2 regions of the Pseudomonas sp. NPDC087690 genome follow, and region 2 is predicted to be linked to the other one. Evidence: predicted binding sites of a transcription regulator. Region 2 holds the regulator's gene; the other holds the start of a gene.
The links. Region 2 encodes FliA, which starts transcription of late flagellar genes. Its sites were predicted from a motif close to CTAAAGTTTNNNNNNNNNNNGCCGNTAA; they were not measured.
Positions count from the first base shown of each region.

Region 1: ACIPIZ_RS14435 (methyl-accepting chemotaxis protein) is a predicted target of FliA. The motif match lies at 1,233-1,260, and genes of this name have one in related genera.

Region 1 is NZ_JBIUVX010000011.1:112,915-117,426, forward strand. Features, by position in the region: gene ACIPIZ_RS14435 (methyl-accepting chemotaxis protein) at 1-1,121, opposite strand, end outside; gene ACIPIZ_RS14440 (LysR substrate-binding domain-containing protein) at 1,311-2,231, opposite strand; gene ACIPIZ_RS14445 (NorM family multidrug efflux MATE transporter) at 2,390-3,787, shown strand; gene ACIPIZ_RS14450 (bifunctional diguanylate cyclase/phosphodiesterase) at 3,895-4,512, opposite strand, start outside.
Region 2 is NZ_JBIUVX010000041.1:7,283-11,794, forward strand. Features, by position in the region: gene flhA (flagellar biosynthesis protein FlhA) at 1-667, shown strand, start outside; gene flhF (flagellar biosynthesis protein FlhF) at 679-2,019, shown strand; gene fleN (flagellar synthesis regulator FleN) at 2,136-2,966, shown strand; gene fliA (RNA polymerase sigma factor FliA) at 2,963-3,703, shown strand; gene ACIPIZ_RS25035 (chemotaxis response regulator CheY) at 3,870-4,241, shown strand; gene ACIPIZ_RS25040 (protein phosphatase CheZ) at 4,260-4,512, shown strand, end outside.

The sequences.
Region 1 (4,512 bases), on a different contig from region 2:
CTCATCTGGTTGAACGCGCGGGACAGCTGACCGATCTCGTCATTGCTCGACACGTTCAGGCGCACGCTCAGATCACCGGCACCCAAGGCTTCGGCCTGACGTACCAGATCGCTCAGTGGCGCCAGCTTGCTGCGCAGCAACCAGACCACCGAACCGACCGCCAGCAACATCGCCAGCAAGCTGCCAATGGCCAGTTGCGTACCGACGCTCCAGGTCACCGCGCGAATCTCGGCTTTCGGCATGCTCGCCACCACCGACCACGGGCCACCGTCGAACGGCACCGCTACACTGTAGAAATCCTCGGACTTGTCACCCCAGAACTGACCTTTGCCCGGCGATTTCGCCAGATCCTTGATCACTGGAATCGCTTGATCAAGCGCCTGTACACCTGCCGGTGCAACCAGCCATTTGCTCTGCTCATCGAGCAGCGCCAGCGAACCGGTCTGCCCGATGCGGAAACGCTTGAGGTTGTCGAACTGGGCGTTCTGCGCGTCGGTGTAATCGAAACCAACGAACAGCACCGCAATCACCTTGCCGCTGCCATCGCGCACCGGGGTGTATTGGGTCATGTAGGAACGATCGAACAGCAACGCACGGCCAACATAGCTCTGCCCCGCCATCAACTTCGCGTACGCCGGGTGAGCGTGGTCAAGCAAGGTGCCGATGGCGCGGGTGCCATCCTGTTTGGTCAGCGAGGTGCTGACCCGCACAAAGTCTTCACCACTGCGTACGAACAGCGTGGCGACACCGGCCGTCATCTGCTTGAACTCGTCGACTTCCTTGAAGTTGTTGTTCAGCACTTCGCTGCCCAGATGCAGGCCCGGGGTCTGCGTGCCGGCGACTGTCACCGGCTCACTTGGGTGAATGCTCAAGCCCGCGCTGAAGCGCTTCTCGAACAACCCGCTCAAGCGCTGGGTGCTTTCACGCAGCGTGCCGTGAAAGGTGCTCAGTTGGTCGGCCAGCAGCCGCGCCTCACTGGCCAGATGTTCTTCACGGGTGGCGAGGTTGGCCGAGTCCAGCGAACGCAGGGCGAACACCGTACTGCCACTGATGACTATCGCCAGTATCACAGCGAGCGCGAGGCCCAGCTGCGAGGCGATCCGAGCGCGAGGTTGAGACATGGACAGCTCCTGGCCGAGCTACCGGATCCTCCCTGATCGCAGCCAATGCTCGGAAATTTTTTAATAATGGGGGTGACCTCATGAAACCGGCACGACGGTTCCATCTGCTCGTAGTCGGCGGCAAAGCCGAATACTTGAGCGCATTGCGAGGGTATGGCGTAAGGCCGGCATTGTGGCGGCTCGAACGTTTCAGCTCAAGCGCGTAACCGCCGGCAGCTCCATGGCGCGGACTTCGCCTTGCAGGAAGTCGCTTAGACGGCGCAAACGTTCACCTCCCGGACGGGTCTTTGGCCACACCAGGTAATAATTCAGTCCGCTGGCGATCGCCGTCGGCCACGGCAGACTCAGGCGTCCTTGCGCGACATCCTCGGCAACCATCAACAGATCGCCCATCGACACACCGTAGCCGCGCGCCGCTGCGATCATGCCCAGCTCGAGGGTATCGAACACCTGGCCGCCCTTGAGTGAAACCTGATCGGACAGCCCCATGTGCTCCAGCCAACTGCGCCAGTCACGACGATCCGGGGTCGGATGGAGCAATTCGGTGGACGCCAGCCGGGCCAGATCCCACGGCTGATCATTGAGCAGGTTCGGCGCACCCACCGGGATCAGCTCTTCAGGAAATAACAGGCTGGCCTCCCAGTCGGGTGGAAAATGCCCGTCACTCAGCAGCACCGCGCAATCGAACGGCTCATCGTTGAAGTCCACCGAATCGACATCCATCCAGGCGCTGGTCAGTTGCACTTCGTTGCCTGGTTGCAGGTGACGGAAACGACTGAGTCGCGCCAGCAACCAACGCATGGTCAGGGTCGACGGCGCTTTCATGCGCAGGATGTCATCTTCAGCGCGCAAGGTATTACAGGCCCGCTCCAGGGCTGCGAAGCCTTCACGGATGCCCGGCAACAGCAACCGGGCCGACTCGGTGAGCTGCAAATGGCGACCGCTGCGGTGAAACAGCTTGCAGGCAAAGTGATCTTCGAGCGTGCGAATGTGCCGACTCACCGCACTCTGGGTGATCGACAACTCCTCGGCCGCACGCGTGAACGAGCTGTGCCGCGCGGCGGCTTCGAATGCACGCAGGGCATACAACGGAGGAAGTCGACGGGACATGCACAAGGCTCCTGCAGCGGGATACAGCGAAATGGACAGTTTCTACTCAGGATGAGTATTACTCATGCGACTCATCCTTTTTATCCCTTTGTGCAATAAATGCCAAACGCCGAGAATCGACGCTCTCCTGCTTCCTCTGAAATCGACTGGTGATGACCATGCAGCATCCTGTGCGTACCGAACTCTGGGCCATTCTGCGGCTGGCAGGGCCGTTGATCGCTTCACAGTTGGCGCACATGCTGATGGTGCTGACTGACACCCTGATGATGGCGCGCCTCAGCCCGGAAGCGTTGGCCGGTGGCGGTCTCGGTGCGGCGAGCTATTCATTTGTGTCGATTTTCTGCATTGGCGTGATTGCGGCTGTCGGCACGCTGGTGGCGATTCGCAAGGGCGCCGGCGACATCATTGGTGCAGCGCGGCTGACCCAAGCCGGTTTGTGGCTAGCGTGGCTGATGGCGTTGGGCGCCGGGTTGCTGCTGTGGAACCTGAAACCGGTGTTGCTGCTGTTCGGCCAGACCGAAACCAACGTCAACGCCGCCGGGCAATTCCTCATCGCCCTGCCCTTTGCCCTGCCTGGCTATCTGAGTTTCATGGCTTTGCGCGGCTTCACCAGTGCGATTGGCCGGGCGACGCCGGTGATGGTTATCAGCCTGGCCGGCACGGTGGCCAACTTCCTGCTCAATTACGCGCTGATCACCGGCATGTTCGGTCTGCCGAAAATGGGTCTGACGGGCATCGGACTGGTCACGGCGATCGTCGCCAATTGCATGGCACTCGCGTTGGCGTGGCACATCCGCCGGCACCCGGCGTATGACGCTTATCCGCTGCGCGCGGGCCTGTCACGGCCGAACCGGCAGTACCTGAAAGAGCTGTGGCGCCTCGGCCTGCCAATCGGCGGCACCTACGCGGTGGAAGTCGGTTTGTTCGCATTTGCGGCGTTGTGCATGGGCACCATGGGCAGCACGCAATTGGGCGCGCACCAGATTGCTCTGCAAATCGTTTCGGTGGCGTTCATGGTGCCGGCGGGCATGTCGTATGCGATCACCATGCGTGTCGGCCAGCATTACGGCGCCGGGCAATTGAGCGATGCGCGGATGTCCGGACGGGTCGGGATCGTCTTCGGCGCCGTGGTGATGCTGGGGTTTGCGATGGTGTTCTGGCTGCTGCCGAATCAGTTGGTCGGGTTGTTCCTCGATCACAATGATCCGGCGTTTGCCGAGGTGATTCGTCTGGCGGTGAGCCTGTTGGCAGTGGCGGCATGGTTCGAGTTGTTTGATGGCACGCAGACGATTGCCATGGGCTGCATTCGTGGACTCAAGGATGCGAAGACCACGTTTCTGGTCGGGCTCGCTTGCTATTGGCTGATTGGTGCGCCGGCGGCGTGGTGGATGGCGTTCCATTTGAACTGGGGGCCGACGGGCGTCTGGTGGGGGTTGGCGCTGGGTCTGGCGTGCGCGGCGGTGAGTTTGACGCTGGCGTTCGAGTGGAAGATGAAGCGGATGATTCGGCTGGAGCCTGCGCCCTCGAACCCTTACACAGTCGCCCAGACTGACTGAGATCCCCTGTAGGAGTGGGCCTGCTCGCAATAGCGCTGTATCAGTCAGTGCATGATTATCTGACATACCGCTATCGCGAGCAGGCTCACTCCTACAGGGTTATGCGTTCAGCTCACGATTTCCAGGGCTGACTGCTGGCTTGAGCCGAAGGTCAGATACTCAACCAGTTCCGCCAACGGCAACGGCCGGCTGATCAGATAACCCTGCACCTGATCACAACCAAACCCGCGCAGCAATTCCAGTTGTTCCGGCGTCTCAACCCCTTCCGCCACCACTTCCAGATGCAGGTTGTGCGCAAGGTTGATCATCGCGTGCACCAGTTTGCGGTTCTCCTCGCGCTGCTCCATGCCGCCGACAAAGCTCTTGTCGATCTTCAGCAGTGTGATCGGCAAGCTGTTGAGGTGCACGAACGATGAGAACCCGGTGCCAAAGTCATCCAGCGAAAAACGCACACCGAGGCGGCCCAAAGCATCCATGGTCTGCTTGACCAGATCGCTGCGGCGCATCACCGCGGTTTCGGTCAGTTCGAATTCCAGCCACTGCGCTTCAACACCGCGTTCAGCGATCAAGCGGCTGAGGGTCGGCAACAACTGGCTGTCCTGAAACTGGCGGAACGACAGGTTGATCGCCATGTGCAGCGCCGGCAATCCGCGTTCGCGCAGCGCCTGCATATCACGCAGGGCCCGGGAAATCACCCAGTAACCCAACGGCACAATCAGCCCGCT
Region 2 (4,512 bases):
CACGGTGGTTGACGCCAGCACCGTGGTTGCCACGCACTTGAACCAGATTCTGTACAAGCACTCCAGTGAGCTGATCGGCCACGAGGAAGTGCAGCAACTCATGCAATTGCTGGCCAAAAGCTCGCCGAAACTGGCAGAAGAGCTGGTGCCGGGCGTGGTCACGTTGTCGCAGTTGCTCAAAGTGCTGCAAGCGTTGCTCGCTGAACACGTGCCGGTGCGCGACATCCGCAGCATCGCCGAAGCCATCGCCAACAACGCCGCCAAGAGTCAAGATACTGCCGCGTTGGTGGCTGCGGTGCGGGTCGGCGTATCCCGCGCCATCGTCCAAAGCATTGTAGGCACTGAGTCGGAGCTGCCTGTGATCACCTTGGAGCCAAGGTTGGAACAAATATTGCTCAATAGTCTGCAGAAGGCAGGACAAGGCTCGGAAGAGGGCGTTCTGCTGGAGCCAAGCATGGCCGAGAAGCTGCAGCGTTCGCTCATCGAAGCGGCGCAGCGTCAGGAAATGCAAGGTCAGCCGGTTATCCTGTTGGTAGCAGGCCCGGTGCGCGCGATGCTCTCGCGCTTTGGCCGCCTCGCAGTCCCTGGATTGCATGTGCTGGCCTACCAGGAAATACCGGACAACAAGCAAGTGACCATCGTTGCGACAGTAGGGCCCAACGGCTGAGGTAGTGGTTTATGCAAGTTAAGCGTTTCTTTGCCGCCGATATGCGTCAGGCCATGAAGCTGGTTCGTGATGAGCTGGGCGCTGATGCCGCCATCATTGGCAATCGCCGCATTGCCGGCGGTGTCGAGCTGACGGCGGCACTGGATTACAAACTGTCGGCGCTGGCGCCACGGGTTCCGAACATGGAACTCGAAGACGAGCTGCGCAAGACCCAGTCGCGCATCGTCACCGCCCAGGCCGAGTTGAGCCTGCGTGGCGAAGCCGACGGCAATAGCAATCGCCAGATCTTTGCCGGGCTGCCGTTGACGGCTGGCCTGCCACTGACCGCTGCCGAACCGCTGAGCGAGCCGACCTACGCCGCTCCGGCGCGCCCGGCGCCTGCGCCTGCGCAGTCCTCCGGCGGCGTGGATCCGCGTGCACTGGATTCGATGCGCTTTGAATTGAACAGCCTGCGCGAGCTGATGGAAGTTCAGCTCGGCACCCTGGCCTGGAATCAGCTGCAAGGCAGCCGTCCGGCGCAAGCCAACCTGTATCGCCGTCTGCAACGTATCGGTCTGTCCGGGCCGTTGTCGCGCGATCTGCTGGCGATGATCACCGATATCGAAGAACCGCGTCAGGCCTGGCGCATGTTGCTTGCGCACCTGGCGCGGATGATTGCCGTACCGGAAGTCGAGCCGCTGGAAGAGGGCGGTGTGATTGCGATGGTCGGCCCTGCCGGCATGGGCAAGACCACCACGCTGGCCAAACTGGCTGCGCGTTATGTGCTCAAGTACGGCGCGCAGAATGTCGCGCTGGTGAGCATGGACAGCTTCCGTATTGGCGCGCAGGAACAACTGAAGACGCTGGGCCGTATTCTCAATGTGCCGGTGACTCACGTCGATCCGGGCCAGTCGCTGGTGCAGGCACTGGATCCATTGCTGCGAAAACGCGTGGTATTGATCGATACTGCCGGCCTGCAAGCCAGCGATCCGGCCTTGCGCATGCAACTCGAAAGCCTCGCCGGTCGTGGCATTCGCTCAAAAAATTATCTGGTCTTGGCAACCACCAGCCAGAAACAGGTTCTAACGGCCGCTTATCACAGTTACAAGCGTTGTGGGCTAGCTGGCTGCATCCTGACTAAACTGGATGAAACGGCAAGCCTGGGCGAAGTGTTGAGCCTGGCGATCAGTCATGAATTGCCGGTCGCGTACCTGACCGATGGCCCACGGATTCCGGATGATTTGCATCTGCCGCGCCGTCATCAACTGGTCAGCCGCGCCGTCAGCGTGCAAATGCAGGAAGAACCCAGCGAAGAAGCCATGGCTGACATGTTCGCTGATATCTATCACAGCCCGACCAAGCAGGTAGGCTGAGGTATTCATGAACAGTTTTTGTACCTACATCGATGGTCTGCCATGCATTGTTCCGGTTGTGAACGCGCAGCCAGTAATGTGGCCTCCGTCTATGCAAGACAAGGTAAAGAAATAACATGGGCAGCATGCATCCCGTACAGGTGATCGCGGTGACCGGCGGCAAAGGTGGCGTCGGCAAGACTAACGTGTCAGTGAACTTGTCCCTGGCGCTGGCAGAGCTTGGCCGTCGGGTCATGCTGCTGGACGCCGACCTGGGACTGGCGAACGTCGACGTTTTGTTGGGTCTGACCCCTAAACGCACGCTGGCTGACGTCATCGAAGGCCGCTGCGAGCTACGCGACGTCCTGTTGCAAGGCCCCGGCGGCATTCGCATCGTCCCGGCCGCGTCCGGCACGCAGAGCATGGTCCACCTGAGCCCGGCGCAACATGCCGGTCTGATTCAGGCGTTCAGCGACATCGGCGACAATCTCGACGTACTGGTGATCGACACCGCTGCGGGTATTGGTGACTCGGTAGTCAGTTTCGTGCGCGCAGCGCAGGAAGTGTTGCTGGTGGTCTGCGACGAGCCGACTTCGATCACGGACGCCTACGCGCTGATCAAGTTGCTCAACCGCGACTACGGCATGAACCGCTTCCGCGTGCTCGCCAACATGGCGCAGAGCCCGCAGGAAGGGCGCAACCTGTTCGCCAAGTTGACCAAGGTCACGGATCGTTTCCTCGACGTCGCTCTACAATACGTCGGCGCCGTGCCTTACGACGAAAGCGTACGCAAAGCGGTGCAGAAGCAGCGTGCAGTCTACGAAGCCTTCCCGCGCTCCAAGTGCGCGCTGGCGTTCAAGGCCATTGCACAGAAGGTCGACACCTGGCCGCTGCCCGCCAACCCGCGCGGCCACCTTGAATTTTTCGTCGAGCGTCTCGTGCAGCAAACGGCAGGGCCCGTGTTATGACCGCTAGCGGTATGAATTACTACAAGAAGTCGGCACGCGACGCTCAGTACGAGCTGATCGAGCGTTACGCGCCACTGGTCAAACGCATTGCCTATCACTTGCTGGCGCGGTTGCCGGCGAGTGTGCAGGTCGAAGACCTGATCCAGGCCGGGATGATCGGCCTGCTCGAAGTCTCGACCAAGTATGACGCCAGCAAAGGCGCCAGTTTCGAAACGTACGCGGGCATTCGAATCCGCGGCGCGATGCTCGACGAAGTGCGCAAAGGGGACTGGGCGCCACGCTCGGTTCACCGCAATACCCGTATGGTCAGTGACGCAATTCGCTCAATTGAAGCTAAAACCGGCCGTGACGCTAAAGATCACGAGGTTGCAGCCGAACTCCAATTGAGTCTCGACGATTACTACGGGATTTTGAATGACACCTTGGGCAGCCGCCTGTTCAGTTTCGACGACCTGTTGCAGGACGGCGAACACGAAGGGCTGCACGAGGATGGCGCCAGTGCTCATCTTGAGCCGTCGCGCGATCTGGAGGATGAACGCTTCCAGGCAGCGCTGGCGGACGCGATTGCCAATTTGCCGGAGCGTGAGCGACTGGTGTTGGCGCTGTACTACGACGAAGAGCTGAACCTCAAGGAAATCGGTGAAGTCCTTGGCGTCAGTGAATCGCGGGTCAGCCAGTTACACAGCCAGTGCGCGGCCCGTTTGCGGGGGCGTTTGGGGGAGTGGCGAGCGCGCTGAAGGCAGTGTGGGGACACTGCGAACGAGGCTGGTGCGGTGATGAACGGCACCGGTCTTGCTCTGTTGTGCTCCAGACAGTCTTTGAGTGCTGCGCCGATTGATTGAAGTGGCGCGTCCAGGTGCTGGGCGCGTTTAAGACTGCTTGGAGGTCGAATTGAACAAAGACATGAAAATCCTCATCGTTGATGACTTCTCAACGATGCGGCGGATCATCAAGAACCTGCTGCGTGATCTTGGGTTCACCAACACCGTCGAGGCCGACGATGGCACTACCGCCATCCCGGTGCTCAACAGCGGAAGCATCGACTTTCTGGTAACGGACTGGAACATGCCGGGCATGACCGGTATCGACCTGCTGCGCCACGTGCGTGCCGATGAAAAGCTCAAGCACCTGCCGGTACTGATGGTGACGGCTGAAGCCAAGCGCGAGCAGATCATCGAAGCCGCTCAGGCCGGTGTGAACGGCTACGTAGTCAAACCTTTCACGGCTCAGGCGTTGAAAGACAAAATCGAGAAGATTTTCGAACGCATCGGCTGATGAACGCGCGGGGGAGCTATGGAGCATAACGAATCTTCACAGGGCGATTTCGAGTCGACCCTGAAAAAACACGCGGTCGAACTGGTCGAGAGCCTTGAAAAAGGCAGGTTCGGCGACGCTGTGCAACTGATCCATGAGCTCAATCAGACCCGTGACCGTGGCCTGTACCAGGAAGTGGGCAAGCTCACACGTGAACTGCACAGTGCGATCGTCAACTTCCAGATCGATCCGAACATGCCGCAGGCCGAGGAAGTGTCGCAAATCACCGACG